DNA from 2 places in the Anabaena sp. CA genome. Region 2 is predicted to be linked to the other one. Evidence: predicted binding sites of a transcription regulator. Region 2 holds the regulator's gene; the other holds the start of a gene.
What was found. Region 2 encodes HrcA, which represses chaperone genes, less so after heat shock. Its sites were predicted from a motif close to TTAGCACTCNNGANTCNNGAGTGCTAA; they were not measured.
Positions count from the first base shown of each region.

Region 1: groL (chaperonin GroEL) is a predicted target of HrcA. The motif match lies at 5,353-5,379, and genes of this name have one in related genera.

Region 1 covers NZ_CAWMSA010000040.1:185,184-206,574, reverse strand. Annotated here, with positions in the region: gene hpsL (hormogonium polysaccharide biosynthesis protein HpsL) at 1-603, opposite strand, end outside; gene glmM (phosphoglucosamine mutase) at 724-2,199, opposite strand; gene AACS98_RS10380 (biliverdin-producing heme oxygenase) at 2,711-3,427, shown strand; gene groL (chaperonin GroEL) at 3,626-5,320, opposite strand; gene AACS98_RS10370 (MraY family glycosyltransferase) at 5,478-6,557, shown strand; gene fabG (3-oxoacyl-[acyl-carrier-protein] reductase) at 6,565-7,317, opposite strand; gene trxA (thioredoxin) at 7,659-7,976, shown strand; gene AACS98_RS10355 (hypothetical protein) at 8,218-9,105, shown strand; gene AACS98_RS10350 (GUN4 domain-containing protein) at 9,121-10,047, shown strand; gene prmA (50S ribosomal protein L11 methyltransferase) at 10,214-11,134, opposite strand; gene serA (phosphoglycerate dehydrogenase) at 11,245-12,825, opposite strand; gene AACS98_RS10335 (Uma2 family endonuclease) at 13,182-13,901, shown strand; gene AACS98_RS10330 (site-2 protease family protein) at 13,898-15,376, opposite strand; gene AACS98_RS10325 (MBL fold metallo-hydrolase) at 15,534-16,268, shown strand; gene ctpA (carboxyl-terminal processing protease CtpA) at 16,446-17,702, opposite strand; gene petB (cytochrome b6) at 18,248-18,895, shown strand; gene petD (cytochrome b6-f complex subunit IV) at 19,141-19,623, shown strand; gene AACS98_RS10305 (ATP-binding protein) at 19,912-20,340, shown strand; gene AACS98_RS10300 (GDP-mannose 4,6-dehydratase) at 20,811-21,391, shown strand, end outside.
Region 2 covers NZ_CAWMSA010000057.1:334,235-343,161, reverse strand. Annotated here, with positions in the region: partial or broken gene AACS98_RS19455 (photosystem II q(b) protein) at 1-437, shown strand, start outside; gene aroC (chorismate synthase) at 805-1,893, shown strand; gene AACS98_RS19445 (SemiSWEET transporter) at 2,025-2,279, shown strand; gene AACS98_RS19440 (B12-binding domain-containing radical SAM protein) at 2,301-3,935, shown strand; gene AACS98_RS19435 (CPXCG motif-containing cysteine-rich protein) at 3,949-4,137, shown strand; gene AACS98_RS19430 (SRPBCC family protein) at 4,157-4,618, shown strand; gene AACS98_RS19425 (hypothetical protein) at 4,841-5,506, opposite strand; gene AACS98_RS19420 (hypothetical protein) at 5,611-6,291, opposite strand; gene hrcA (heat-inducible transcriptional repressor HrcA) at 6,305-7,399, opposite strand; gene AACS98_RS19410 (rhodanese-like domain-containing protein) at 7,870-8,229, opposite strand; gene AACS98_RS19405 (diguanylate cyclase) at 8,455-8,927, opposite strand, start outside.

The sequences.
Region 1 (21,391 bases), on a different contig from region 2:
TACGTAACCCAAAAATACTTTTAATCCTAGAATTCCCATACCTATAGGGATTTCCTTGGGAGCTTTTTCTAAAAGTCCTACAGGAGGGGGGTTTAGTTGCTGTCCACCATTGATAAACACCAAAGTTAGCATACACAACCCCAATAAGATAAATAATGGGGTTTTAATCGCTGCGGGAATGATGAAAGGTAATTTTTGCTGTCGGCACATTTGCCAATATGCAATCAAGGCAGGAACGTAAAAGGCATCTTTTGCTAATTGCAAAATGGGACTGTTGCCTATGTAATAAGTGATTGTGCCGCCAGCAGGTACGTAAATTATAAATCCAATCAAGGCTGTACGAGGATATTTGTAGGCCAGGGTGATGATAATGATTCCTAATACAGCCGGAACTGCGGCCTTGATTCCTGCTACAAGAAACAGCAAAATTCCGATAAACAGGCTGACACCGGAAGCTTTTGTCAGGAGGTTAATTAGTTCTTTACGCGCTTTGGTTGCTTGACGTTTTTGGGCTAATCTCTCTTTGAGACTGAGGGGAGGAGTTTCTGTTTTTAGCGGCTTTTTTGATTTTTTAGCACGGGATGATTTGCTTTTTGTCGCCATAGAAATTTTCTCACCTATCAGCCAAGCTCGTTTTCCGGGTTGGTAGTAAGCACGAAGCGTGCTGAGAAATATCAGGACTAAAGTCCTGACTACGAACTGGCTGACAGGAAGATAGTTAGATTAGCTGACTAGGTGTGCTTGGACTTGTGCTACTAATTCCTCTGTCCAGTAGGTAGCCAGTTCAGCATTAACGGCTTCTACCATAACTCTAATTACTGGCTCTGTGCCAGAGGCGCGGACTAAAATTCTACCACTATCACCCATTGCGGCTTCCGCAGAGGCGATCGCTTGTTGTATCGGTTCGCAATTTTGCCAACTCAAACGGCGATCGCGGTCTATAACTCGCACATTCCGCAACAATTGGGGATAGGTATCAAAACTTTCGTCTACCAATGCGGCTAGGGAAACACCAGCCTGTTTGACTAAACTGGCTAAATGTAAAGCAGTTAACAAACCATCCCCGGTAATTCCGTAGTGACGACAAAGGATATGACCAGACTGTTCACCACCTAACGCCCCTCCCGTCTTCAGCATTTCGGCTTGTACGTATTGGTCGCCTACAGCAGTACGAATTAATTTACCACCTTGTTGTTGCCATGCCTTTTCAAAGCCTAAATTCGCCATGACTGTCGATACAATCAAGTTATCTGGCAGTTGTTGCTGTTGTTTAAGGTGTTGTCCCCAGAGATAGAGAATATAATCACCGTTAACCGATCTGCCGGTGTTGTCTACAGCCAAGACTCGATCAGCATCACCATCAAAGGCAAAACCTAAATCAGCATTGTGTTCTTGGACGGCAGCTTGTAGAGTTTCTAGATGAGTAGAACCACAATTTACATTGATGCGATCGCCATCTGCTTGATTATGCAAACAGATAACTTCTGCCCCCATTTGTTCAAATACCGATGGTGCTAACCCAACAGCAGCACCCCAAGCCAAGTCTAAAACAATCTTCATGCCTTGAAGATTAACTGATGCTTGCAAAGGTTGTTGCAACGCTGCGCCATAATTCCCGATTAATTCCCGACGAGAGTAATGCCGACCGCAATCACTTACACTGTTAAGGAATTCTGTATTTCCACGTAATCCGGCTTCAATTTCCGCTTGTAAAGCCTGGGGTAACTTAGCACCATCCGCACCAAAAATTTTAATCCCATTATCTTCTGGTGGGTTATGACTAGCAGAAATCATCACCCCACCAATAGCTTCACTACTGCTAGTCAAATAAGCCACACAAGGAGTAGGACATAATCCCAAATACCAGACTTCGATGCCCGCAGATGTTAACCCCGCACTCAAAGCCATAGCTAACATATCGCTGGAGTTTCTCGAATCCTGTCCTAGAATTACAGGCCCGACTCGATTAGCTTGACTACGTAGAACTACACCAGCCCAGAAACCCACTTGCAATGCTAGCGGCGCACTCAGTAATTCTCCGACTTTACCACGAATCCCATCAGTCCCAAATAGGGGCGTTTTGGGTAGGGATAGCAAATTTAACCCCTCATTCCTCTGTTGTCCTTTCCCCAGTTTCTCAGCTTCACAAGCAGTAACTACTCTAATATCAGCTTGATTCCGAGTTATCGATGAAACCATAAATTTAAACACCCCACACACTCACACTGAAAAATATTACTTTACAACTGATTCAACAAATCTGACTTCTCTAGAACCTAGTCAATCCCTTTTGTTTTGTCTTTATGATATTTATTTTTCTGAGCAGAACAAGTCTCTCAACTGTTAATTTTCAGTAATTTTGCTGAAAAATTATCAATTTTTTGGTAAATTCTTCCATCTAGAGACGTTATCTTTCAACAAACACAGGGGTACAGGGGAAGAAAAAAGTCCCTTGCAAATGTAGAGACGTTGTATAAAACGTCTCTACATATTGCCTATAAATTCAGTCAATTGCTTATATCCCCCAGATAAATAACGGGAACACGCATCACGTCAGGTAATTGTTAACAAAACTATATGTTGTTTGCGCTTAAAAAATTTTAATATAAATTCTCATCAAATAGTTCTAATGTAACGTTTTAATGGCATTTTTTAGCCGTTCGTAACTCAAGACTCTGGCAGTTGACCCTTTAAATTTGAGAAGTTTAGTATGAGCAGCAATTTAGCAAGCAAACTGCGTATAGGTACAAAAAAAGCCCACACAATGGCAGAAAATGTGGGTTTTGTCAAGTGTTTTTTAAAAGGGGTTGTTGAGAAAAACTCTTACCGCAAGCTAGTGGCTAACTTTTACTACATCTACTCGGCGATGGAAGAGGAGATGGAAAAGCACAGCCAGCACCCGATTTTATCTAAAATCAATTTTCCCCAACTCAACCGTAAGCATACCTTAGAGCAAGACCTGAATTATTACTATGGTGCTAACTGGCGGGAACAAATCCAGTTATCGTCAGCCGGGGAAGCCTATGTACAACGCATACGCGAAATTTCCGCTACTGAACCAGAGTTATTAATTGCCCATTCTTACACCCGTTACTTGGGTGATTTATCTGGAGGTCAAATTCTCAAAAATATTGCTGTCACCGCCATGAATCTGGGTGAAGGACAGGGAACAGCTTTTTATGAATTTGACGAGATTTCCGACGAGAAGGCGTTTAAAGCTAAATATCGTCAAAGTTTGGATGAGTTACCGATTGATGATGCTACAGGCGATCGCATTGTCGAAGAAGCTAACGCCGCCTTTGGCATGAACATGAAGATGTTCCAAGAATTAGAAGGTAACTTAATCAAAGCCATCGGCACGATGTTGTACAACACCTTAACCCGCCGCCGCACACGCGGTAGCACCGAACTGGCAACTGCTGAGTAAATGTAAATTTTTGTAACCGAACTTTAAGCAAAATTAAGGGGCAGCTTCCCTGAGTTCATCTGTTTTCAACAGGCGATTTTAGGGAAGTTGCCCCTAGTCTTTGGGGGTGGGGAGTAGGGAGTAGGGGAGCAGGGGGAGCAGAGAAGAACTTCTATCTAGTCCCCAATCCCCAGTACCCAATCCCCAGTCCCCAGTCCCTTAGAACATACCCATGCCACCCATGCCGCCCATGCCGCCCATGCCGCCCATGCCGCCCATGCCGCCCATGCCAGCATCAGCAGGAACAGCAGGTTTCTTCTCTGGTTTTTCCACAACGATCGCTTCTGTGGTTAAAACCATACCAGCAATTGAAGCAGCATTTTGCAAAGCAGAACGGACAACTTTCGCCGGGTCGATAATACCAGCCGCAATTAAGTCTTGGAATTCGCCAGTCGCCGCATTGTAACCCATGTTAAATTCACTATCTCTAACTTGGGCAACAATCACAGAACCTTCTGCACCAGCATTGTTCGCAATTTGACGTAAAGGTGCTTCTAAAGCCCGTTTGATAATGTCAGCCCCGATTTTTTCTTCTGCGTCCAGGCTGTCCTTAATTTCGTCTACTTTCTTCGACAAGTGAATTAAGGTTGTACCACCACCAGGAACAATACCTTCTTCTACCGCCGCCTTAGTAGCGTTGAGTGCGTCTTCAATTCTCAATTTACGGTCTCTGAGTTCGGTTTCTGTGGCTGCACCGACTTTAATCACTGCTACACCGCCAGCTAGCTTGGCAATACGTTCTTGCAGTTTTTCCTTATCGTACTCAGAATCAGTCTCTTCCAACTGCTTGCGAATTTGACCAATGCGCTTTTGTACTTCTGGCTTGGCAGCACTACCAGCCACAATGGTGGTATTTTCTTTGTCAATGCTGATTTTACGGGCAGTTCCCAACATTTCCAAAGTAGCGGTATCCAAACTCAGACCGATTTCTTCAGAAATCATTTGTCCGTCGGTGAGGATGGCGATATCTTGCAACAAGGCTTTGCGGCGTTCACCAAAACCGGGGGCTTTAATTGCAGCTACAGCCAGCACACCCCGCGCTTTGTTGACTACTAAAGTTGCTAAGGCATCTCCTTCTACATCTTCAGCAATAATCAGCAGTGGTTGACCTAAACGCGCGATTTTTTCCAATACAGGAACTAATTCTTGAATGCTGCTGATTTTCTTGTCGGTGATCAGGATGCGGGCGTTTTCAAACTCTACCGTCATCCGTTCGTTATTGGTGACGAAGTAGGGGGAAATGTAACCTCTATCAATTTGCATCCCTTCCACGACTTCTAGTTCTGTGGTGAGGGATTTGGACTCCTCAACGGTAATTACACCGTCTTTGGTGACTTTTTCCATTGCTTCGGCAATCATATTGCCGACTTCTTCATCGTTACCAGCAGATACAGTAGCCACTTGAGCGATGCCTGCGGCGGGCGATGCCAACGCACTGCTTTCAACTGGCTTGGCTACTTTCGCAATTTCTGCTACTAATGCCTCAGTAGTTTTATCAATGCCACGTTTTAAACTGACTGGGTTGCTACCAGCCGCTACGTTTTTCAAACCCTCTTTTACCAAGGCTTGGACTAAAACAGTCGCGGTGGTTGTACCATCACCAGCTACATCTTTTGTTTTAGATGCTACTTCTTGGATGAGTCTAGCACCAGTATTTTCTAAAGGATCTTCTAATTCAATTTCTTTAGCGACAGTGATCCCATCATTGACAATTTGGGGGATACCAAATTTCTTTTCTAAAAGTACGTTGCGACCTTTTGGCCCCAAAGTGATTTTTACAGCATCAGCTAAGGCGTTGACACCCCGTTCTAGGGCGCGCCGTGCGTCTTCATCGAATGAAATAATCTTTGTCATGTTTCCTTTCTCTAGCAGTTCCATTAGACAATTTAGCACTCACAGGTTCAGAGTGCTAAGACCCAAGTTAACCAGATCACATCTGAAAATCACAAAAATTGATTAATATACACTTGATGCTCATGTAGGATACTGGCAGTAATGGTTAAATCGGGAGATGAATTTCTACGACTCCCTTAAATCTATTGGCATTGCTAACCCTAGCGGTTCCGGCTGGTTGGCAGTAGTAATTACGTTTGTTTTGGCTTGGGTGGTAACTTGGCGTTTAATTCCCACAATTCGTAAATTTGCGTTGCGGGTGGGTTGGGCTGACCAACCAAACGCCCGAAGACTCAACCAAGAACCATTGCCGAATGCTGGCGGTTTAGCTATTTATGCGGGAGTAATCGCCGCATTGGTACTAGCCAGCCTTTTGCGCCCAATTGAACTGCAAAATGTGTTGGCTCAGGTATTGACTATTTTACTGGGAGGTTCAATTCTCGTCTTGGTCGGCTTTATTGACGATCAGTTCGGATTACCCCCCTCTGTACGCTTATGGGCGCAAATTATCACGGCTTTGTTACTGTTTGCGAATAGGATTAGCGTTGATGTTGTTCTCGGTACGCCGATTGACTCGATTCTCTCGATGTTGCTGACTGTGCTGTGGATAGTCGGGATTACCAACGCTGTCAACTTGATGGATGGGATGGATGGTTTGGCGGGAGGAATTAGTTTTATCACTGCCATGAGTCTATTAGGGGTTGCTGCCCAGTTTCCCAATCGGGCTGCGGCTATCTTAGTGTTGGCAGCCTTGGGGGGTGCAGCTTTGGGCTTTTTGCGCCATAATTTCCACCCCTCAAGGATTATCATGGGTGATGCCGGAGCTTACTTTTTTGGTTATGTGCTGGCTGCAACCAGTATTTTAGGTAATCTGCAAGAGAATACCATCTATGCTCTAGGCCCCGCAGTTTTATTCCTGCTGTTGCCTGTGTTAGATACTACACAGGTGTTTATCCGCCGGCTGTTAGCAGGTAAAAACCCCCTCAGTACCCCTGGTAAAGACCACCTACACCACCGTCTCCTGGCTTGGGGATTTTCTCAACGCCGTGCGGCACTTACCTTATGGTCAATTACCTTAATTTGTAATTTGCTGGCGATGAGAGTCCAAGGTATGAGTGCGGCAGTAATTGTTACCACTACCAGTGGGATTATTATCCTGCTCGGTTTCACTGTGTGGCATAAACTCCGTACCCAGTAACTAGGAATTACATCACCATTCCGCCATCGACATTAAACACTTGTCCAGTAATGTAGGTAGCAGCCGGATCAGCAGCGAGGAAGCGCACCATCCCAGCAATTTCTTCTGGTTGTCCGTAGCGACCTAGAGGAATGTATTTGAGAATATCATCGGCTTGCAGATCCTTGGTCATGTCCGTGGCAATAAAGCCAGGGGCGACGGCGTTGACGGTGATTCCACGAGAAGCGAGTTCTTTGGCGACGGTTTTTGTAAAGCCAATTACGCCAGCTTTTGCAGCACTGTAGTTAGCTTGACCAGGATTACCCATTTGTCCGGCTACGGAGGTAATGTTGACAATCCTTCCTGAACGCTGTTTGAGCATGATTTTACTGACGGCGCGGGTACATAAAAATACACCCGTGAGATTGAGGTCAATCACTGCTTGCCAATCTTCGGGCTTCATCCGTAAAAGTAGGGTGTCGCGGGTGATACCTGCATTGTTGACTAAAATATCAACGCGTTTGAATTTGTCCATGACGGCGTTGATCATGGTGTCTACTTGCTCGGCTTGGGAAACGTCAGCTTGTAGGGCGATCGCTTCTCCACCAGCTTGAGTGATTTCTGCTACTACCTTGTCAGCCGCACCACTAGAACTAGCATAATTGACGACTACAGTCGCGCCGTAGGTAGCTAATTCTAGTGCGATCGCTCGTCCAATTCCTCGTGAAGCACCTGTGATAATTGCAACTTGTCCCTTTAAATTTTCACTGATAATTGCCATAAATTATTCCTCAATATTGCAAATTCCCGCGCTAATTATCTTATGGTGATTTGTACCTACAACTTACCAAGAGTTGAAAATTTAAAATTGAAAATTGATCAGATCCCCGACTTATCAAAGAAATCGGGGATCTACAGCATGATGATTTGATATTGAATTATGTTGAGCCACTACACAGCATAAACATATCTTCCCTATTCCCTATTCCTCACTCCCATGTATATATACCTGAAGAATCAGAGGATAAATTTAGCAACAATAAAAACAAAATAATGTTACACCGTTTTCAGAAACCACACATTAATATTGAATTCAATGAATAAAAAATTGGTGTGTGTCACATGACTACTAAAAAGCAATTCAACAGCTTTGAAGAAATGCTGTCTGGTTCTGATTTACCTGTTTTAGTAGATTTTTACGCTGATTGGTGTGGCCCTTGTCAGATGATGGCGAAAATTTTAGAGCAAGTAAATGCTCAACTCAATAACCGCATCCGCATTGTCAAAATTGACACGGAAAAATACACAGAATTAGCCAGCCAGTACGAAATTTATGCTCTACCAACACTGGTTTTATTCAAACAAGGTCAACCAGTGGATCGGATTGAAGGTGTGTTGCAAACACCTGATTTAGTTAACCGGTTGCAAAGTTTTCTGTAATTAATATTAAGTTAGAGATGCAAAAATTAGCATCTCTACACATTTTTTTATGAATTTATTGCGGTTCTCAAATCAGTGAGAAGAAAAATAATTGAACGCAGATAAACGCAGATAAACGCAGATGAATTTGGATTCTATCCGGTTGCAATCCGCAGCTATTTATACTTGACGCTTACAAAGACATATGTTATTTTTAAACGCATAACTGCTTACTAATTCATCTATTACAGGGTGTTGAGAAATGTTAGGTTTTCTGTTTGGAGGACTTGTTAAAAAATTTGAGAGTGCAGCAAAGGAGATTGTTTCAGACTGTCGTGATAACATAAATGGCTTGTTTGATGACAAGCTTTATCCTTTAGCCGACAAACTCGATTATATAATTAAAGAACGCATTCATCAGGCAATAGAAGATACTGAGAAATTAGAAAATAAAACTAAAGTTGATATTTATGAAATCTTAAATACAGCAGATGCCAAAATTAAACATTACCTAGAAACAATAGATAATATTAGAGCAAAAGCTATCAGTGAAACTATTAACCAAACAAACTTTTATCTAGAGAACAGAATTAATCAAATGGCGTTAGCTGTAATGGAAGCTATTAATAATACCCACGACAGTCTTGATAAAAGTTTAGATAGAATTGAGAAATTAGAGAGTAACTTGTTTAGAGATGCGAATCAAATAGTAGATAAACTATGTGAGTGTCTTGATCGTAACGCTGCTGTTTTACAAAATGAGTTGAGAAAATATTTAGTTCACGCCTTACCATCTCCTTTAGATAAATGTAAACAAAAGCTCAAGATATCATGGAAACCCGGCGGGATGTTTTCTGATATTGAGCTTTATGAATTAAACGAGTGTTACGAACTAAGTAAGTTAAATGAGAACACCCCTGTTGATGAAGTTTTAAAAATCTATGGACAACTACAACATAATGCCACAATCATGGCTGCTTTAGTGAGCAAATCTCCAGAGTTAAAACATCGAGCTATTCAAGATTGGATTAAATATGGTTTACTTTGTGAATTTTGGCGGAGCATCATCAAGACTTATGATGCTCAAGATAGCTTGATGTTAGAGACTAATTCTTCACCAAAACTATTGCAAGATAATCCAGAAGTTTAATTATTTAATGTCTTTATGTTTAAAGCGGATAAGAATCAATCTAAAACACCTCTAGGCTATTACGAGCGAGCCATAGAAGAACTTAGGCGCAGCCGTGAAGAATTGCAGGAGATGAAAGCAATTTACTTACAAAAAATTGATTTTGTTCCTCAGCCTTTGCAATCAGAAATTCAAGAATTGAAAACAGAGCTTAAGCATATTTATGAAAGACTAGAAGATGTTGAGAAAAAAGCAGCAGAAACTCAAATGAGTTTAGCTGATATGGAAGAAGCAGCACTAACTGCTCAACAAGAATTACAAACTATAAAAGAGAATATGATTAATGAAAGAAAATTCAATGAGCAAATTATTGAAGAACTAGCACAAATAAAAGAGCAAGTATCTCATATTGTTTCTCAAACACAGCCGATAGATTCTCAAACACAAATTTTACAATCTTTATCAAATCTACAGTTGCAATTATCTGAATTAACAGCAGAGTTAACCCTTGTTTCTCATACATCTGGGGTAGATTATAGACAGTTGCAACAACTTTTAGCAGAAAATCGATGGCAGGAAGCTGACAAAGAAACTTATTTAAATCTCCTCAAAATTTGTAATCGTCAAGAAGAAGGTTGGTTAGATGATGATCAAATTAAAAAATTGCCTCGTCATGACATCGTGATGATTAATAATCTCTGGGTTAAATATAGTCAAGGAAGATTTGGTTTTAGTATTCAAAAAACTCTTTGGGAAGCCAGAAAAGAGTATAAGCACTTTGCTTATAGGGTGGGATGGCTAGCAAGTCTAGCTAATAGTGAATGGGTAAAATATGATGACTATACTTTCAATTTAGATGCTAATAAGGGACACTTACCGTCTACATCGCGTTTAGTAGGTTTAGGTTGTAGAAATGTTGGTGAAGTTGCACACAGACTCAAGGTTTTTTTGTCACGTTATTAATCGAAAAATCTAGGATTAGATGTAGGTTGGGTTAAGCGTAGCGCAACCCAACTATGATATTAGTGTTGGGTTTCCTACAGAAATGTGAGTGAGAACCCACACCGAATAAACCGACTAAATATTTTTTTTGTCACGCTACTAATGTGTTTTGACGCTACAACCAAGCTTAAGAACGTCGGGCATTTAAACAACACCATTCTTTCCGCTTCCACATGGTAGCGACAACCCAGCCATGTTTTTCTAAAGCATCAGCTACAGATTTTGATTGTTCAACTAAAATACCGCTAAAAATTCCCCAGGTACTCGGTTGAGAAATTTCGCTGAGTTCTGGGACTAATTGAATAATTACATCAGCTAAAATATTGCAGACAATTCCATCTACTGGCTTGTCAATTAATTTCTTGACAATATCTACACTCCCTTCTGCTGGTACTAGGCGTTCTGGATTAACATCATTGAGTGCGCGATTACTAAAGGTAGATTGTACCGCTAAAGGATCAGTATCTACTGCATAAACTTTCTCCGCACCTAATAGCACTGCCCCGATAGAAAGGATACCAGAACCACAACCAATATCCGCAATTATTACAGGTTCTTTTTGAGCAGCTTTACCCATAAAAGATTGGGGTACTTCACTCAGACGCATCTCTAGGGATTCTAGACATAACTGGGTTGTGGCGTGGTTGCCTGTGCCGAATGCTACACCTGGATCGAGGCGAATTACTAACCGGTCTAAGTTTTCTGGTAAGGGTAGCCAAGCCGGGTTAATCAGGATGCGATCGCCTATTTCTTGGGGATGCCAGTATTGTTTCCAACTACTTGCCCAGTCTTCTTCGTCTATGATCTGCCAATTGAGCGTAGGAATAGATAATCCTAAACATAAAGCATCTTGTTGTAACAATAACCCCAGTGCGGCTAAATCTAGTTGCTGTGCTTGAAATGCAGGTAAGTAACCTTTAACCAGACAAGAAACTCCTTGACTTTCACTAGCTGTACCCCGACAGCCAAAATCTTCCAGTCGCCAAGAAACCGAGTCCTCTAACGCTGGTTCACATAAAACCTGTAATTCCCACCAAGTGTTTGCCATTTTTTTGTGCTGAGTGCTGGGTGCTGAATAAAGACGCGATTTATCGCGTCTGGACAAGAGTAATGAGTGCTGAGTAGAAAGTCAGCACTTACTACTCAGCACCCAAAACTTTATAAAGTTACTGTATACGCATCACGGATTTCTGGCTGTTTGGTAATCTCAGCCAAGACACCATCCGGTAAGGGATCATCAATGCTGAGAGCCATAACCGCATCACCACGCACGATTTTGCGGCCTACCTGCATACTGGCAATATTGACATTATAGCTACCTAGAAGAGAACCCAGTTTACCAATAATTCCCGGTACATCGCGGTGCAGGGTAAACAGCATATACTTGCTGGGTGGGACGTTAATCGGGAACCCATCAACATCGGTGAGGTGAATTTCTTTATCACCTAACAATGCACCAGTGACAGAATGAGTGCCTAAAGTACCTGTAGCTTCTAGACGCAATGAGCCAGCGTAGTCACGAAGTGATGCGTCACGGGTTTCGATGACTCTAATTCCCCGTTCTTTAGCTTCGATGTTGGCGTTAACGTAATTTACCCGTTCTCGTAAGGCTTGATATAACAAACCTTTGAGTGCTGCTACAACTAAAGGCTGACTTTTGTTGGTGGCGAGTTCACCTTGTAGGCGGACATTGAGCAATTCTACCCGACCACCTGCTAGCTGTCCGACCAAGTTACCCAAGGTTTCTGCTAGCTGCATATAAGGTTTGAGTTCTTCCAAGACAGAGGGGCCGAGTCCGGGAATGTTCACGGCGGAACGGGCGGGTAAACCCAAAAGTACATCGCGAATTTGTTCAGCTACGTCGATAGCTACATTAACTTGTGCTTCTGTAGTGGACGCGCCTAAGTGGGGGGTGAGGATGATATCCTTACCGAGCGATCGCAATTCTGATTCACCCAATGGTTCAGACTCGAACACATCCAAAGCTGCACCCGCAATTTTCCCTTCTTTAATCGCTGCGGCTAACGCTGCTTCATCAATAATCCCACCACGAGCGCAATTAATAATCCTGACTGTGGGCTTCATTTTTGCCAGGGTTTGAGCATTGATCAGGTGAGTTGTCTCTGGAGTTTTGGGAATATGCAGGGTGATATAGTCAGCTTGCTGAATCAACAAGTCAAAATTCACCAATTGACAACCAATTTGTTCGGCTCGTTCTGCGGAAATAAAGGGATCATAAGCTAATAACTTCATCCCCATAGCTTTGGCAACTGCGGCGACATGAGAGCCGATTTTACCCAAGCCCACAATACCGATAGTCTTTTTATATACTTCCGCACCAACAAAGGTTTTACGATCCCACACACCGCTTTTTACAGAAGCATTGGCATCGGGAATGTGGCGCGACAAAGACAACATCATCGCCAAGGCGTGTTCAGCTGCGGCGATGGTGTTACCTTCCGGGGAATTAACTACAACAATACCTTTACGGGTAGCAGCCGGCACATCCACATTATCCACACCCACGCCAGCCCGACCGATAATTTTTAGCTGAGTTCCAGCTTCAATAATTTCCTGAGTGACGCGTGTTCCAGAGCGAATCATCAACGCGTCATACTCGCCAATAATTTCTATTAGTTCTGCTGGTTTAAGACCTATTTTGACATCAACAGTAGCAACCTGGGAAAGAATGTCAATACCAGCCTGGTCAATAGGATCGGAGACAAGAACCTTAGACATGATTAGATCATTTATAAGTTAAGAGTTTTGCTGCACAAGACTTTTTAGTTTAGTCCTTATTCGTGGCCATTCAGCAAAAAATATTGGTTTTAATATCAGCTAATGCTGTACTCACACCTCTTACTTGAGGATAACAGAGTATCAGGGTACAGGAATAGTCTGCTACTAACCCCTACCTATGTGAAGATGAGCGGCTGCTTACACTATCCTGCCGATAAATGATAAACCATGAATCGCACTAAAAATCTATATATAGATTATTTATTTTTATGACTCAGCAGCTAGTTCGTGTCAGTAGAAGATATGGCTATAATTCCTGTAAAGACGCTGGTGTATGAGATTTGGGGCAACCAGTCATGTTAAACTTCAACCTACCAAGGTATTTACCCTCAGCCGACGAACTACCGGACTCTGATGAAACGCCTGTGGATAATGAACTGCAAGAACTCATACCAGGGTTGTTAAAAGCTATTCTCCTGCTACTGTGGGGGGAACGTATGGACTGGTTTTTTGGGGTGGATATGGGTATTTATTATCACCCTGATCAACCTCCTATTGTCCCAGATGGATTTCTCAGTCTAGGGGTAGAAAGATTTTACGATGAGGAACTGCGTCCTAGTTATGTGCTTTGGGATGAACAAGTTATACCGATTTTGGTGTTAGAAGTCGTTTCCCCAAACTATCGCAAAGAATACAGCGATAAATTAGATGAGTATGCGGCTTTAGGTGTACTCTATTACGTGATTTATTCTTCTCGCCGTCGCCGTAAACCCCGTTTGGAGGTACATAAATTAGTTAACGGTAGATATGAGTTACAACCAGGAAACCCGGTTTGGCTACCAGAAATTGGCTTAGGAATTGGTTGTGAACGGGGAGATTATTCTGGGGTAACGCGAGAATGGATGTATTGGTACGACAGGGAAGGGAAACGCTATCCCACACCACAAGAACAAATTAAGCAAGCACAACAACAGGCGCAGTTAGCAGAACAACGCGCTCAACAGGAGGCTCAACGCGCTCAAAGGTTGGCAGAGCAATTAAGAGCTTTGGGCATCGACCCAGATAATTTGAGTTAGATTTGTAATAAATTCGCGATCGCCTGTGGCATTGGCAAGATAATCATCACTAACAAAGCCATTGCCAATAAACCTAAAATGTCACGTTTATTATCTAGTTCGGTGACATCATTTAAGGCAGGTTCATCCACTAAGGGAATAAACAATAAAATAATTGCCCAGACAAAGAATTCTGGTTGGACTAAAGACAGTAGTAACAGCAACAACCGGGAAATTTGACCGATTAACATCGCGGTTTTTTGTCCAAACATCGCATGAACAATATGACCACCATCTAATTGTCCCACAGGCATTAAATTTAAGGCGGTGACGATTAATCCTAAAAAACCAGCTACCGCTACCGGATGTAAATCAATGGCTGATTTTGGTGTTAATGCACTCCCCAAGGCTAATTTAGAAATTAATCCCAAAAGAATGGAATATTTAGGATTAAGTGCATCGGGGTTCAAAAGTCCGGTTTTTTCAGTTAAAGGAACAACATCTGAATGCGCTAAACCCCAGATAATTAAAGGTAATGTGGCAATAAATCCCGCCAGAGGCCCGGCAATACTCACATCAAATAAAGCTTTGCGGTTGGGGATAGGACTCCGCATTTGAATAAATGCGCCAAACGTTCCCAAGAAAAACGGGATGGGAATAAAATAAGGCAGTGTGGAGCGGATTTTGTAGTACCTGGCTGTTAAATAATGTCCTAATTCGTGAATCCCCAAAATTGTCATTAATCCTAAAGCATAGGGTAATCCTTGCCACAGGATTGTGGGATTTGAGGAGATAGTTGTCAGATTTAAACCAGCGATTCTGACTCCCACTAAAGTTGTAGTTACCAAAGTTGCTAAAACAAGTATTAAAGCTAATCCTGGTCTAGTTAACTTTTCTGGTTTTTTGGCACTACCGGCTTTAGCTGCTTGAGCATTGGGAACTAAGACAAAGAAGGGTTTACCATTAAAACCTTCTTGAAAAATAATTAAGAAGCGATCGCCAAATTCTGCTTCAATATTTGCCCGAATTTGTTGATAAGCTTGAATAGGTGTTGTTCGCAACTGACCACGACAAATAATCGCCTGGGGTCTATACTCAATGTTCTGAATATAGTAAATAGACCAGGGAAAACAATTTCGCAGTTGGGTTTCTTCTGTAGGTTCAATGGGACGCACAGGCACTGATTCTGCGGTAGGATGAATAGCCGATTGTGATGTTTGAGTTTGGGGTTCAGTTTGAGTGTTTCCCGGCGATCGCCGTCCCCACTGGAACAACAGCCAGTATAACAAAAGGCAGATGATTGAGGGCCAGATGATCAGTGATGGCGGCGGAGGTTGTTTTACACCATACATCAATGTCCAGCCACTCAATAATAATGCTGGTGTCATTAACACTAGCCACAATAACCAGATTGGTGTACGGGTGATGCTAGCCACACTGCGCTGCACCATTAAATACGTAGCTATGCCCAGTAGCAGGAGAAACCAGAATGTCATTTGCTCTTTGGTAATTTAGAAACACAGCCTGATTTGTAGTTTTGGCAATATCGCTTTCACTACATACCAGACTTTCAACTCATTTTTGTTACAAAAGTTAACAGAGTTTTTTAACTCTGTCACGATAATTTCACAACTCCTCAGTTTTTGTTTGTTCATGCGTCCCTTACCACCACAGCCAAGTAATACAACTAAGTCCCCACGGGTTGTTTTTGCTGACGAAGTTGCAAGCAAAGAAAACCTCGGCTCAGACTTCGCGCTCAATTCTATTTTTGCTTTTCCACCAAATCGGGACACATTGGGGGGTACTTCTTACTTCATTGTAAGAAATCAAGGGAATATCCTGATAGACTGCCCGGCTTTAGACGAAATAAATCAAGATTTTTTGCGATCGCATGGGGGTGTGCGCTGGTTATTTATCACCCATCGCGGTGCGATTGGTAAAACCTCAGAAATTCAGCAAAGCTTTAATTGTGAGGTAATCATTCAAGAGCAAGAAGCCTATTTATTACCAGGGTTGACAGTCACTACCTTTACTCAAGAACTGACACTAGACAGCACAACCAAATTAATTTGGACACCAGGACATTCTCCCGGTTCCTCTTGTCTATACTACAGTCAACTAGGCGGCATCCTGTTTTCTGGTCGTCATTTATTACCCAACCAGCAAGGCGAACCAGTACCATTACGGACAGCAAAAACTTTTCACTGGCCTAGACAAATTAAGAACATACAAGCATTATTAGACAACTTTACGCCAGATACGCTGCAATATATTTGTCCTGGTGCTAACACTGGTTTTCTCAGAGGTAAACGTGTAATTGACCAAGCTTACCACCGTCTGAAGTCTCTAGATTTAGAAGCTTTGTTACACAAACAAGCGATTTTATGAAAGAAGGGAGATAAGGGAGACAAAGGAGATTGTTTTCAAGAATTCTGTAATTTTTGGGACTTACGCAAAAATAACGTATTTTCGTCATTGTTACCGAAGGGTAGCAATCCCAAAGCTTTGATTTTCGTTGCGAGTGCGTAAGTCCTAATTTTGAACTTTGAATTTTGAATTTTGAATTTATTTGTCTCTATTCCCCAAACCAGCTACAACAGAATCTTTCCTCAACACTTCCAGTGCTGATTGGTATTGTAAATCGGCTGCTGTGGCAATCTGTTCACGGGTGATTGGTTGCTGAGAAATCACTTGATCAGGTTTAATACCTAATTTATTAATATCGTGGTGACTGGGAGTTTCGTACTTGGCAATAGTCACCGCCAAGCCAGAACCATCAGACAGTTCAAATAAAGATTGTATTAAACCTTTGCCAAAAGTAGTTTCGCCCACCAATTTGGCGCGACCATTGTCTTGGAGTGCGCCAGCTAAAATTTCGCTAGCACTGGCAGTTCCTTGATTGACTAAGACTACCAAAGGATCATCTGTCAAAGCAGGGCCGAAGGCTTCAAAACTGCCTTGAATGCCTTGGCGATTGACGGTGTAGACGATAGTGCCGGAATCTAACCATAGACGGGCGATTTCTATGCCAGCTTGTAGTAAGCCTCCAGGATTATTTCGTAAATCTAGAATGTAGGCATCCGCCCCTTTTTTTTCTAAACTAGATATGGCGTGTGCCAACTCTGTGGAGGCGTTGGCATTAAATTGTGTTAGGCGAAGATAGCCGATAGATTTACCTGCGGGGGAAGTGCGTAATTCCGCTACAACAGGGTTTAGAGCAATGCGATCGCGCACTACTCTAACTTCTTTTTCTCCTTCTCCATCGCGTTCAATTATGAGTGTGACTAGACTACCAATAGGGCCGCGCATCCGGGCGGCTGCTTCATCGAGAGTCAGGTTGGCTGTAGAAAATCCTTCAATTTTGAGAATGCGATCGCGTGATCTAATTCCCGCTTTCTCGGCTGGCGAACCCTCTATAGGAGAAACTACTTCCAATTTTCCGGTTTCGGGATTCAGGGCAATTTGTAAACCCACACCCGTAAGTTCTCCTGAAGTATTCACTTGCAAACTGCGGTATTGCTCAGGGTCTAAAAACCGGGTAAAAGGGTCATCTAAGGTCTTGAGCATATTCTGAATGGCTACATAAGCGGCTTTTTGGTCTTTAAACGGTTTTTCTAGGGCTTTCTGCCGCACTGCTGCCCAGTTTTGATGATTAAACGTATCGTCCAGATAAGTCCGATTTACAATTCGCCAAACTTCTGAAACTAATTTTTGTTCTTCTGTCAATGCGTTTGCTGGTTGCATGACTGCACCCCAAGCTAAACCAAAAGCCAAAAATAGTGAAAATCCTAGCCGCAGAACCTGTTTGTGCATGAACCCCATTTTCCAATTCACCTCTAGCCAAATTGCCGAGAATTATCTAGTTGTCTCTTGTTTGATGAAATCTATCTCTCGACTATGTTACTTTTTTTATAGAAGTGGTGCATTCTTCTCATCAAGTTGTTAAACAACTGATGTCCTGTATGCCCCTGTATATACCTGATAACAGGATATGATCTACTTTGTACCCTCCATAATCATGGTTGGCTTGCAAAGAGAACGCAATATATTCCATATTTACCAACGCCGTCGGGCAGTCGGTGTATGCTTGCTGTTCGCGTAGCGGCGCGTTAGCGCGGGTAAAGTAATCTGAACTTCTCGATGCGTCCGGTTGTTTGGGTCTCCCTGTGTTCGCGCTAGCGTCGCGAAGCGAAGCAAGAATCCCTGAAATGAAATTTCGGGGAGTGTCAAAGAGTGTTAAGTTGATAAACTTTTAGCACTATCAAAACGCAAAAGCAAACACATAAAATCCTCTGACGAGAAAATCCCAAAATTGCCAATTGGGAGATTGAATCAACCGCAACTGATTTTTAGGAACTTGAGATTGTATGGCCAACGTTTACGACTGGTTTGAGGAACGCTTGGAAATTCAGGCGATCGCTGAAGATGTAACTAGCAAATACGTCCCTCCCCATGTCAACATCTTTTACTGTCTGGGTGGTATTACCCTCGTTTGCTTCTTGATCCAGTTCGCCACTGGATTTGCAATGACTTTCTACTACAAGCCCACAGTGGCTGAAGCTTACTCCTCAGTGCAGTACATCATGAATGAGGTTAACTTCGGTTGGCTGATTCGCTCCATCCATCGCTGGTCAGCCAGCATGATGGTGTTGATGATGATTCTGCACGTCTTCCGGGTGTACCTGACTGGTGGTTTTAAAAAGCCCCGCGAATTGACCTGGGTAAGTGGTGTGATCCTAGCTGTAATCACAGTTTCCTTCGGAGTAACAGGCTATTCTCTGCCTTGGGATCAGGTTGGTTACTGGGCTGTGAAAATCGTTAGTGGCGTACCAGAAGCAATTCCTGTAGTCGGCGTACTGATTTCCGACCTACTGCGTGGTGGTTCTAGTGTTGGTCAAGCAACCTTGACTCGCTACTACAGCGCGCACACCTTCGTTCTACCTTGGTTAATTGCGGTCTTCATGCTGTTCCACTTCTTGATGATCCGTAAACAAGGTATTTCCGGCCCCTTGTAATTTCAGAAGCCCCAATGTCAACAGGCAACAGCACTCAGTTACAAGAAACAGTCATTTGCTTTAAACTGATGGAAAATCAGCAATTAATGACTCATTCCCACAAGGATAATGCTTGTATTTGAGACTTCAGGTAAACTACCCAAAAACAGAAGATTCAGGCTAGTTTTACGTTAGGTTTGCCTAAATTCATTGATGGCTGTAATCAAAGCTTTAAGTGAAATTCCAGCAGGAGAGCGCATTTAAATATGGCAACACAAAAGAAACCCGATCTGAGCGATCCTAAGTTAAGAGCCAAACTCGCCAAAGGTATGGGACATAACTACTACGGCGAACCAGCTTGGCCTAATGACCTACTGTATGTATTCCCAGTAGTCATCATGGGTTCCTTCGCTTGTATTGTGGCTTTAGCTGTATTAGACCCAGCAATGACAGGTGAACCAGCGAATCCTTTCGCCACACCATTGGAAATTTTGCCAGAGTGGTATTTGTACCCTGTATTCCAAATTTTGCGATCGCTTCCTAACAAACTGTTGGGAGTGTTAGCAATGGCTTCCGTACCCTTGGGATTAATCCTCGTTCCCTTTATTGAGAACGTCAACAAATTCCAAAACCCCTTCCGTCGTCCAGTAGCAACCACAGTCTTCTTGTTTGGGACTTTGGTTACTCTGTGGCTAGGTATTGGTGCTGCTTTACCTTTGGAAAAATCTTTGACCTTGGGATTGTTCTAAGTTAGTCACCAAAAAGCTATCTTGACGCTTGTAGGTTTCAAGAGCAGATATCTGAAGTTATGATGTCTGATGACAAGTCACCTTGCAGGGTGTCTATGGCATCAACCGCCGTTCATTTCTCCAGGTGATCTGCTGTTGAAACCAATTAACAAGCGTCAATTTTAGTGAATTTAGCTTTTGTATGCAACTTTTTAGTTTTGGAACCAAAAAATCTGCCAAAATCTAAAATAGACTGAAGAACGATAGATTCAAAAACCTCTCACTTATATTCAATTTAAGCTACGGTCAATGCTTGGCATAATGCAGCAAGACCATCTGACGGTAAACAGCGAACTGAAGCTCCTCAACAAAGTTCAACAATGGTTTGAGGAATTTTCCTTAAAATACTTGTCTCACCTTGGTTGGTCAGAAACCCAAGTTTATCGCCTCAATTTAGCATTAGCAGAGGGCTTTACCAACGCAGTGCGTCACGCTCATCGCGCTTTACCACCGGAAACAACCATAGACATTGAGGTGAGTCTATGGTCTGACAGATTAGAAATTAGAATTTGGGATCACGGTCATCCTTTTGATCCAAATGCGATCGCCGAACCAGAACCAGGTACTCTACAAGTAGGAGGTTATGGTTGGTTTCTGCTGCGTCGCTTAGTTGACCGTGTAGTTTATGAGCGTAGCGATGATAATAGAAATTGTCTGGTGATACTCAAATACTTATGACATTGACCTGCCCCCGCTAACCTCAGCGCGAGGTGTAGCGGGAGGTTTTTACTACACAGAAAACCGCTTTTGGAAGTACCAACGAGTCTTACAGTTTTTCTACAAGATTGAATTTCTGTGTATTTATTGACAATATTTTAATTCCCTCTGATCTCAAGTTCCGTTAAGCATTTTCATCTCTGTCATCAAGGAGTTGTATTTGTATCATTCTGATGCCAATCAACTGTCAGTGATAGAATTACATTCATATTGATTGTATAAAATTTAATTTTTATCCTAGTAAGTATTACATACAATTTATCCTGACTACTTTGCTAGAATTGGGCATTACTTTTGCTAGTTTTATCTGGTGTGGTCATGGGTCTAGACAAATATACTAGGGTCGCCAATGCTCACGCAATTATTCTAAGTAATTTTACGCTGGTACGCAATCACCTTTTAGTGTAGAAAGGGGAGATAGGAAAAAATATATGACTAAGACCGCCCTAATTACAGGAATTACTGGTCAAGATGGCTACTATCTCAGCCATTTACTCCTCAAGCATGGTTATAAGGTAGTGGGATTAGTATCGCCACACCGACAACCAAATCTGACGAAATTGGGAAATTTAGCCAATCAAGTAGAAATTTATACAGTCGATTTAAGAGATAGCGTAGCCCTGTTCAATGCAGTAGAACAACTGCGTCCCCAAGAAATTTATAATTTGGCAGCTCCGAGTTTTGTCCCTGACTCTTGGAAAGATCCACTAGGAACTCTTGATTTAATCACTGGTACTGCAACAAGACTATTAGATGCAGTCAGACAAGTGGGTTTATCTACACGTTTTTATCAAGCTAGTAGCTCTGAGATGTTTGGAGATGTCTTTTGTTCTCCGCAAGATGAAGAAACTCCTTTTCGACCGAAAAATCCGTATGCAGCCGCCAAACTACACGCTCATTGGACGATGGTACATCACCGTCAGCGTTATGGTTTATTTGCTTGCAGTGGGATTTTATATAATCATGAATCTCCGCTCAGAGCACCTCAATTTGTCACCCGTAAAGTTTCTTT
Region 2 (8,927 bases):
GTTCTTTGGTAACTTCTTCCTTGGTGCGTGAAACCACCGAGAACGAATCTCAAAACTACGGTTACAAATTCGGTCAAGAAGAAGAAACCTACAACATCGTTGCTGCACACGGTTACTTCGGTCGCTTGATTTTCCAATACGCGTCCTTCAACAACAGCCGTTCCTTGCACTTCTTCCTAGCTGCATGGCCTGTAATCGGTATCTGGTTTACCGCTTTGGGTGTTAGCACAATGGCGTTCAACTTGAACGGTTTCAACTTCAACCAGTCCATCATCGACTCTCAAGGTCGTGTAATCAACACCTGGGCTGACATCATCAACCGCGCTAACTTGGGTATGGAAGTAATGCACGAGCGTAACGCTCACAACTTCCCCTTAGACTTAGCTGCTGGCGAAGTTGCTCCTGTTGCTTTAACCGCTCCTGCTATCAACGGTTAATCATTAACCTTTAGCAATCACAAAAAAGCTTCCTCCTTACGGGGGAGGCTTTTTTGGTTTTTATTTGTTAAGTAGGTCGGGATAAATAATTAAAGGTTTGTAGTAAGGACTTTAGTCCTCAAAAAAAGGGCTAGAGCCGCTTACTACGAACTGAATTACAATAATTGACATCGCAAAACATATATTTTGATTTATTCTTGGCAAGTTAGTTAATTGTTCTGGGAATACCCGATAAATCAGGTTTCTACATGAGGGACAAAATGGAGAATATTAATATTTAGGTAAACTCAGCAACTATTTCAACATGGTGCTTAAAAAGCCCAAATCCATGTAAAATACAGATTCCAGACTGTATTTCCTTAACATCATGGGCAGCACTTTTGGTCATCTTTTCCGTATTACTACTTTTGGCGAGTCCCACGGTGGAGGCGTGGGAGTTGTAATTGATGGTTGTCCTCCGCGACTGGAAATTTCTGCGGAAGAAATTCAAGTGGAGTTGGATAGAAGACGGCCAGGACAAAGTAAAATTACTACTCCCCGGAAGGAAGCAGACACCTGCGAAATTTTATCTGGGGTGTTTGAAGGTAAAACCTTGGGAACACCAATCTCTATTTTGGTGCGTAACAAAGATACTCGTCCCCAAGACTATGACGAGATGGCGCAAAAATATCGCCCTTCTCACGCGGATGCTACCTATGATGCTAAGTATGGAATTCGGAATTGGCAAGGTGGCGGCAGGTCGTCAGCGCGTGAGACAATCGGGAGGGTGGCAGCAGGTGCGATCGCTAAAAAAATTCTCCGTCAAGTTGCTAATGTAGAAATCATCGGTTACGTCAAGCGCATCAAGGACTTGGAAGGCGTAGTTGACCCCAATACTGTAACTTTGGATGATGTAGAAAGCAATATTGTACGCTGTCCTGATGCGGAATGCGCGCAAAAAATGATTGAATTAATCGAACAAACTGGTAGACAAGGTGATTCTATCGGTGGGGTTGTGGAATGTGTGGCGCGAAATGTGCCTAAAGGTTTGGGTGAGCCAGTATTTGATAAGTTAGAGGCTGATATTGCTAAAGGTGTGATGTCTCTCCCTGCTAGCAAAGGTTTTGAAATTGGTTCAGGTTTCGCGGGGACGCTGTTAACTGGGATTGAACATAACGACGAATTTTATATAGATGAAAATGGTGAAGTTCGCACAGTAACTAATCGTTCCGGGGGAATTCAAGGGGGAATTTCTAACGGCGAAAATATTATTTTGCGAGTTGCGTTTAAGCCTACGGCTACTATTAGAAAAGAGCAGAAAACAGTGACTCGTGAGGGTGAAGAAACTCTATTAGCTGCTAAAGGCAGACATGATCCTTGTGTTTTACCCCGTGCTGTGCCAATGGTTGAGGCGATGGTGGCTTTGGTATTGTGTGACCATTTGTTACGCCAGCATGGACAGTGTAAGCTGTTTTAATTGTAGGTGCGATCGCCTGTATCCAGTCAGTCATTAACCTGGCTCATAATATAGTTGTAAAATGAACATTAATGAAGAAGATACTCAACAGTATCTTCTTTATTATTTCTAACTGATTTATCCCTAATTATATGAATTTCATTACAATTTTAGGATTAGCAGCCGCTACGTTAACCACAATCGCCTTCTTACCACAAATGTGGCAAACATGGCGCACAAAATCAGCGAAAGATGTTTCTTATGTCATGCTGATTACGTTTATGGGTGGTCTGTTTTTATGGTTAATCTATGGCATTTATCTACAAGCTTTGCCGATTATTCTGGCTAACGGCACCACTTTATTTTTAAACTCGATAATTTTATGGCTTAAAATTAAATATAGATAGATACCCTTTAGTTAAACACCTGTGACATCTTCCTTATTTACTGCTGAACGTCTGTTATTCACCCCTGCTACACCCGAAACCAACGCCATACCATTGATATTCGCTTTCCCTAATGAGTATACGGTGGGAATCACTAGCTTAGGCTATCAGGTTGTGTGGGCGACTTTGGCAATGCGTCGTGATGTGCAGGTGAGTCGTCTATTTACTGATACTTGCGAAACCCTTCCTAGACAGCCGGAAATTGTCGGCTTTTCGATTTCTTGGGAATTGGATTATGTAAATATTTTAAATTTGTTGTCATCTTTAGAAATTCCCATTCGCGCAATTAACCGTGATGATTCTCACCCGCTTGTTTTTGGTGGCGGCCCGGTTCTCACGGCTAACCCCGAACCTTTTGCTGATTTTTTTGATGTGATTTTATTAGGGGATGGAGAAAATTTACTAGGGAATTTTATAGAAACTTATCAAGAAGTTAGACACGCTTCCAGACAAACTCAATTGCAAAGACTTGCACAAGTACCAGGAATTTATGTCCCTAGTTTATATGTAGTAGAATATGAAGCACCAGATGGGGCGATAAGTTCGATTAAACCGATTAATTCGGAAATTCCCGCAGTGGTGCAGAAACAAACTTATCGAGGAAACACTCTCTCAGCTTCTACTGTAGTAACTGAAAAGGCGGCTTGGGAAAATATTTTTATGGTGGAAGTGGTGCGGAGTTGTCCCGAAATGTGCCGCTTTTGTTTAGCTAGTTATCTGACTTTACCTTTTAGAACTGCGAGTCTGGAAGGTTCTTTAATTCCGGCGATTGAAAAAGGTTTACAAGTTACAAACCGCTTGGGTTTATTGGGTGCTTCTGTAACTCAACATCCAGAATTTGAGACTTTATTAGATTACATTAGTCAGCCAAAATATGATGATGTGCGGTTGAGTATTGCTTCGGTGCGGACTAATACTGTAACGGAACAGTTAGCTAAAACTTTGGCGAAAAGAGACACGCGATCGCTTACCATTGCTGTAGAAAGTGGTTCGGAAAAATTACGCCAAATCATCAACAAAAAACTACATAACGATGAAATCATTCAAGCAGCTATCAATGCTAAAACTGGCGGCTTGACAGGCTTGAAACTCTATGGAATGGTAGGTATTCCGGGAGAAGAACCAGAAGATTTAGACGCAACGGTAGCTATGATGCGGAGTATTAAAAAAGCTGCGCCGGGACTGCGGTTAACTCTCGGTTGTAGTACCTTTGTACCGAAATCCCATACACCATTTCAATGGTTTGGGGTAAACACTCAAGCAGAAAAGCGGTTACAGTGGTTGCAAAAACAGCTTAAACCGCAAGGGATAGATTTTCGCCCAGAGAGTTATAATTGGTCGATTATACAGGCTTTGATATCGAGAGGCGATCGCCGCATTTCTCAACTGCTGGAACTTACCCGCGACTTTGGCGACTCCTTGGGTAGTTACAAGCGTGCTTTCAAACAACTCAAAGGCCAAATACCTGATTTAGATGTCTACGTCCACAGTAATTGGTCACATCAGCAGATATTACCTTGGAATCACTTGCAAGGCCCGCTACCACAGTCTACACTACTAAAGCATTTGGCTGAAGCTACCAGTCATTTTTCTCAGGAACTCCAGCCATTAAATTGATAGTTATAAGTGAATGCAAAACACATCTGAGTTTTACTGCGCTTATTGCGGTGAACCTAACTTAACCTTTATTGACTTAAGTGCTGGGGGACAACAATCTTATGTAGAAGATTGTCAAGTTTGCTGTCGTCCTAATATTTTATATATTCGAGTGGATGAAGACACCCTAGAAATTGAAATTGATACCGAGTACGAAGGCTAAATTTTAGGTTTTCCTTTCCATGCTGCACTTTCAACATTCCTCAGTCATTAACGCACCAATAGAAGTTGTTTGGAAATTCCACGAAAGACCGGATATTTTACAACTACTAACTCCACCTTGGCAACCAGTACAAGTAGTTCGCCGGGAGGGAGGACTAGAAGTAGGGGCTATTACCGAGTTTAAGCTGTTTCTTACGCCTATACCCTTAACTTGGTTAGCGCGTCATACGGAATGCGAAAAATATCGCTGGTTTACTGATGAACAGATATCTGGGCCTTTTGAGTCTTGGGTACATCGCCATGAATTTGAACCCCAAGGAAACAAAACTAAGCTGAAGGATGATATTTCCTACGTTATGCCTGGAGGGGAAACGATAGAATTTTTTAGCGGTTGGTTAGTGCAATCCCAACTCGAAGCAATGTTTCGCTATCGTCATTTTGTCACTAAGCGCGAGTGTGAATCATTGCCAAAAATTCCTTAGTTGTCTTGATTCTTCAAACTTTGGCGTGAAATCCACTTCACTACATCAGGAAATCAGCGATAAAAAATATGAAACACCTTTGCAGAACCAACTGTAACGGCTGATTTGTGATGTTTAACTGCATCCCAAATTGCATTTGCTACATCTTCAGGTTTCTCTACGATGGGGTTTTGTAACACATCATTGAGTAAGAAACAGAAATTTTATCTTGATGAGGTACATTCATCTAGTCTCTTGAAAAGTGTCAGAATGCTCTCTTAAAATTGGGCGTGTGCAAAGATAAGTCAGAGGGCCGAATAAGGGAATCAAAGTGATTGCCCAAAATACTGATACGTTATTCCAGTTACGGCGAGACATATCATCTGTAAGAATTGTGGGAAATAAAAGGGCGAACAGGCAAAAAGCCAAGCTCATACCATGAATAAAGCGATCGCTCTGAAATTGCATGATAAAATCTTCCCAATTACCTAAGTTGACAGCATAAGCCAGCAACACAATTGTACTGACACTCAAAATCACACCGTATAAGCGAGAGTCTAACAATTGCAAAAAAGCGTCTTTCTGCCCTAAAAATTCTGTATTGGGTTTCCGTAAAGCCAAATATGGCAACAGTCCCAACACCCCAGAACCCACCGATGCTAGAGCAAAAGGCCAAAACGGTATCCATTGCATCCTACCATCAATGAACAACAGACCACTGTAAATCAATAGCCAAATGCCAATGAGCGAAAATAAAGACAGAATTACGGCATTGATATCAGCCCACTGAAGAGTCAATATATTTTTCAGCAGTGTTAATGTTTCCTCTAGATGTAAAGGTGGAGCTAGAAACAAAATATAGGCAATAAATCCCGCCCATAATAACCATAATCCCAATTTTCCAGCCATAATCTTCGATGTTGAGCCAAATAAATTTCAGCAAGAGTTGTATTCTCTCTCGCTGATTCATATTTCTCAAACCACCTTGGAGAAGATTTTGATTACTTAATTGTTTAACTTGTGACTGATTGCTGCTGAGAGGGTATGACTTCGGCACTCGTTTCTGGTAGTGGGGGACGAACAGACAAATAAACCAACGCGCCAAATAAGGGAATTAAAGTAAATAACCAAAACAACTGCTGATTTTGCCAACCGCGACGCGCCAGATCATCACCCAATAAAGCCGGAAATAATAGGCACAGTAGGCAAAAATCTAAACTCATCACATGGATGAAGCGGCTAGTTTGCCACTGTTGCACAAAGTTACTCCAATCACCCTGACTTAAACCATAGCCGACTAGAATCGTCGCCCCTACAGTTAAGACAATACCAGTCAAACGAGAATCTAAGAGCTTAATCAAAGCGTTTTTTTGTCCGATAAACTTTTGATTGGGTTCTCTTAAAGCTAGATAGGGTAACAGCGCAAACGCACCAACGGCGAAAGAAGCACTTGCAAACAACCAAGCTGGTATTTTTTGCCCTCTACCATCAATAAATAGTAATGCGCTGTAAATTAAAGGCCAGATGCCCATGAGGTTGAATAAGGCTATGACTAAGGGATTGATACCTTGCCACTGACCGATAGACAGTTGTTTAATTAATTCAAAGGTATCGGGACTATCAGGTGGTGCAAACACAAAAGCATAAGTGATGAATCCTAGCCACAGCACCCCAAAAGCAATGTTTCTGACCATAATTTTGATGTAATTAACTAAAGGCTTCTGAGAGGTAATCAGCCGCAGCCATGACAACTGCGATCGCATTTTCGTAATCTAGGCGTGTAGGGCCTAAAACTCCAACACTTCCTAACGGGACTCCACCCCGACGATAGTTAGAAGAAATTAAGGTACAAGTGCGTATCGGTTCTAATGGGTTTTCTGCACCAATACGCACCGTCACCTTGGGTTTATTCGTCTCTTCCACCTCTGGCTCCTCAAAGATTAGCCGCCAGAGTTGTTCTTGTTCTTCTTCCAATAGTTGAATAATCGTTTGTACTTGCTGTAGTTGGGAAAATTCTGGTTGACGCAACACCTCCGCTACACCCCGCACCATAATCTGTGTTGTCGTCGGTGCGAAGGTGCGATGAGCTAATTCTGAGGCAAAATCTTTCAGGAACTCCCCGTAAACTTGAAATTCCCGATCTAACTGACTCCAGTCTAAGTTGCTAATTTCTAACAGACTTTGCCCCCGTAAGTGAGTATTCAAAAAGTTAGACACAATTTGCAACTCTCGATCAATTACTTCTGGGTCAGATTTTGTTTCTGTTCTGGTTGGTGGTAAATCTATCAGCTTGGAATGGGTTTCATAACCATCCGTTACCACAATTAACATAATTTTTCCTTCAATCTGCATTAATTGCAGATGTCGCACAATGGCTGTATTAGTTTGCGGCATGGTAATCAAGCTAATACATCCACTTAAGCTAGCTAAAATCTGCGCTGCACCTTGCAACAGAATCTCTAAACTCCAATCTTCCCAGTGGAGACGCTGTTGCAGTGACATTTCTACCTTTTTTGTCACCGCTTCCGTGCGCGTAGCGTCTTGCAAAGAGGGTGTAACTAGCTGATCAACATAAATCCGATAACCTGAGTCAGAAGGTACTCGTCCGGCAGATGTGTGTGGTTGGTACAATAACCCAGATTTTTCTAGTGCGCCCATCACATTGCGGATGGTGGCGGAACTAACACCCAGGTCGTACTCCTCGACCAAAGCTTTGGAACCAACAGGTTCTGCCGTAGCTATGTAGTGACGTACCGTAGCCCAAAGTATATGCTGTTGTCGATTTGTCAACTGGACTTGCATAGGGTATCTTTGACAGAAAGCTAATTTTAATCAAGGTTTGAAAAGTTTTTTGGATTTGAAAGCCAAAAAATTATGAATTTTTATTGAAAATAACTAAATATTTAATTATATTGTAATGACTAATATTAAAGTCCTCAGCCGCTACTTTCGTCTAGCAAGCGTTTCCAGAAAAAAAACACAGATTTGAATATATTATTATTATTCGATTGTCTAAGTATTATCCTATAACATTTTGATAAAAATTGTAGTTTTAGTTACTGATTTTTAAGAGAAAATTTAGCTGGTTTTATGGTAAAACCCATCTCTAATTGAAATACAGGCTCTATTGCTCAAAATTTCAGCTAGTATTATTTTGTTTAAAAAAGCACATATAAGCTGAGAGACTTATTCCCAGCTTGCTATGGCTGTTTTTTCTGAAATCTCCCGCCGCATCAGTTGATGAGTGGGTTCAATCTTCAGCTATGGGATACTTAATACTGGGGAATGGAACGGTCAACTAAGATAGAGTAGGCATCAATGCCACCAGCAATATTTTTGACATTGGTAAAACCTTGAGTAACTAACCACTGACACATTTGGGCAGAACGGATGCCGTGATGACATAGTACAAGAGTTTCCGCATGGGGATTAAACTTAGCAGGAACTTGATCTGCCCATTGGGTAAATTCACTCAGAGGCAGATTGACAAAGCCATTAATCTTAGCAAGTGCTACTTCTTGGGGTTCACGCACATCTATGAACTGAATACTGGCATCATTGTCAGCCAGACGTTGTGCTAGTTCCTCTACACTAATTTGAGCGATGGGTTGATCAGAAATGTTCCTGGTCATGGTGATAATAAACAGTCGTATATGATTTATGGTGACAGAAAACTTTTAACCTAGCATAAGCAATTTTGCTTAAGAGTCATTAGTCATGAGTTATTAATCATTAGCTTTTCTCCTTTGTGGCTGATGCTGCTGCCTTGTCTCTCCCGCACCCCTGCCCAAACCTTGAGGGGGCGTTGTATTTCGGGATAAATAAGCTGGCGTAGAGGTGCAGAGAGTCAAAGAGTTCTAAATACAACAAGTATTCCGTCCTTTAGCCTTGGCTTGATAGAGCGCATCATCGGCTCTGTGGAACATATCATCAATTTTTATATCTTCTGTCTGGTAAACAGCTATACCAATACTTACTGTTATGCTCAGTGTGTTTGTCAGTGTTGGGATTGGTGTCTCAGCCACTACAGAACGAATGCGATGGGCAGCCGTGAGAGCTTGAGAAGCATTGGTGTGGGGCATTAAGACAACAAATTCTTCACCTCCATATCTTCCAATTAAGTCTACTTTTCTCAGAGTGCTGCTGACTACAGAAGTGAAGGTAACTAAGGCGCGATCGCCCGTCAAATGTCCATAAGTATCATTAATCTTTTTAAAATGATCTATATCGAGGAGCAAAAGAGAAAATGTTGATTCGTACCGACAAGCCTGGTTAAATTCTTGCTCGGCAGCTTTTAAAAAGCTACGACGATTTAAAACACCAGTCAGAG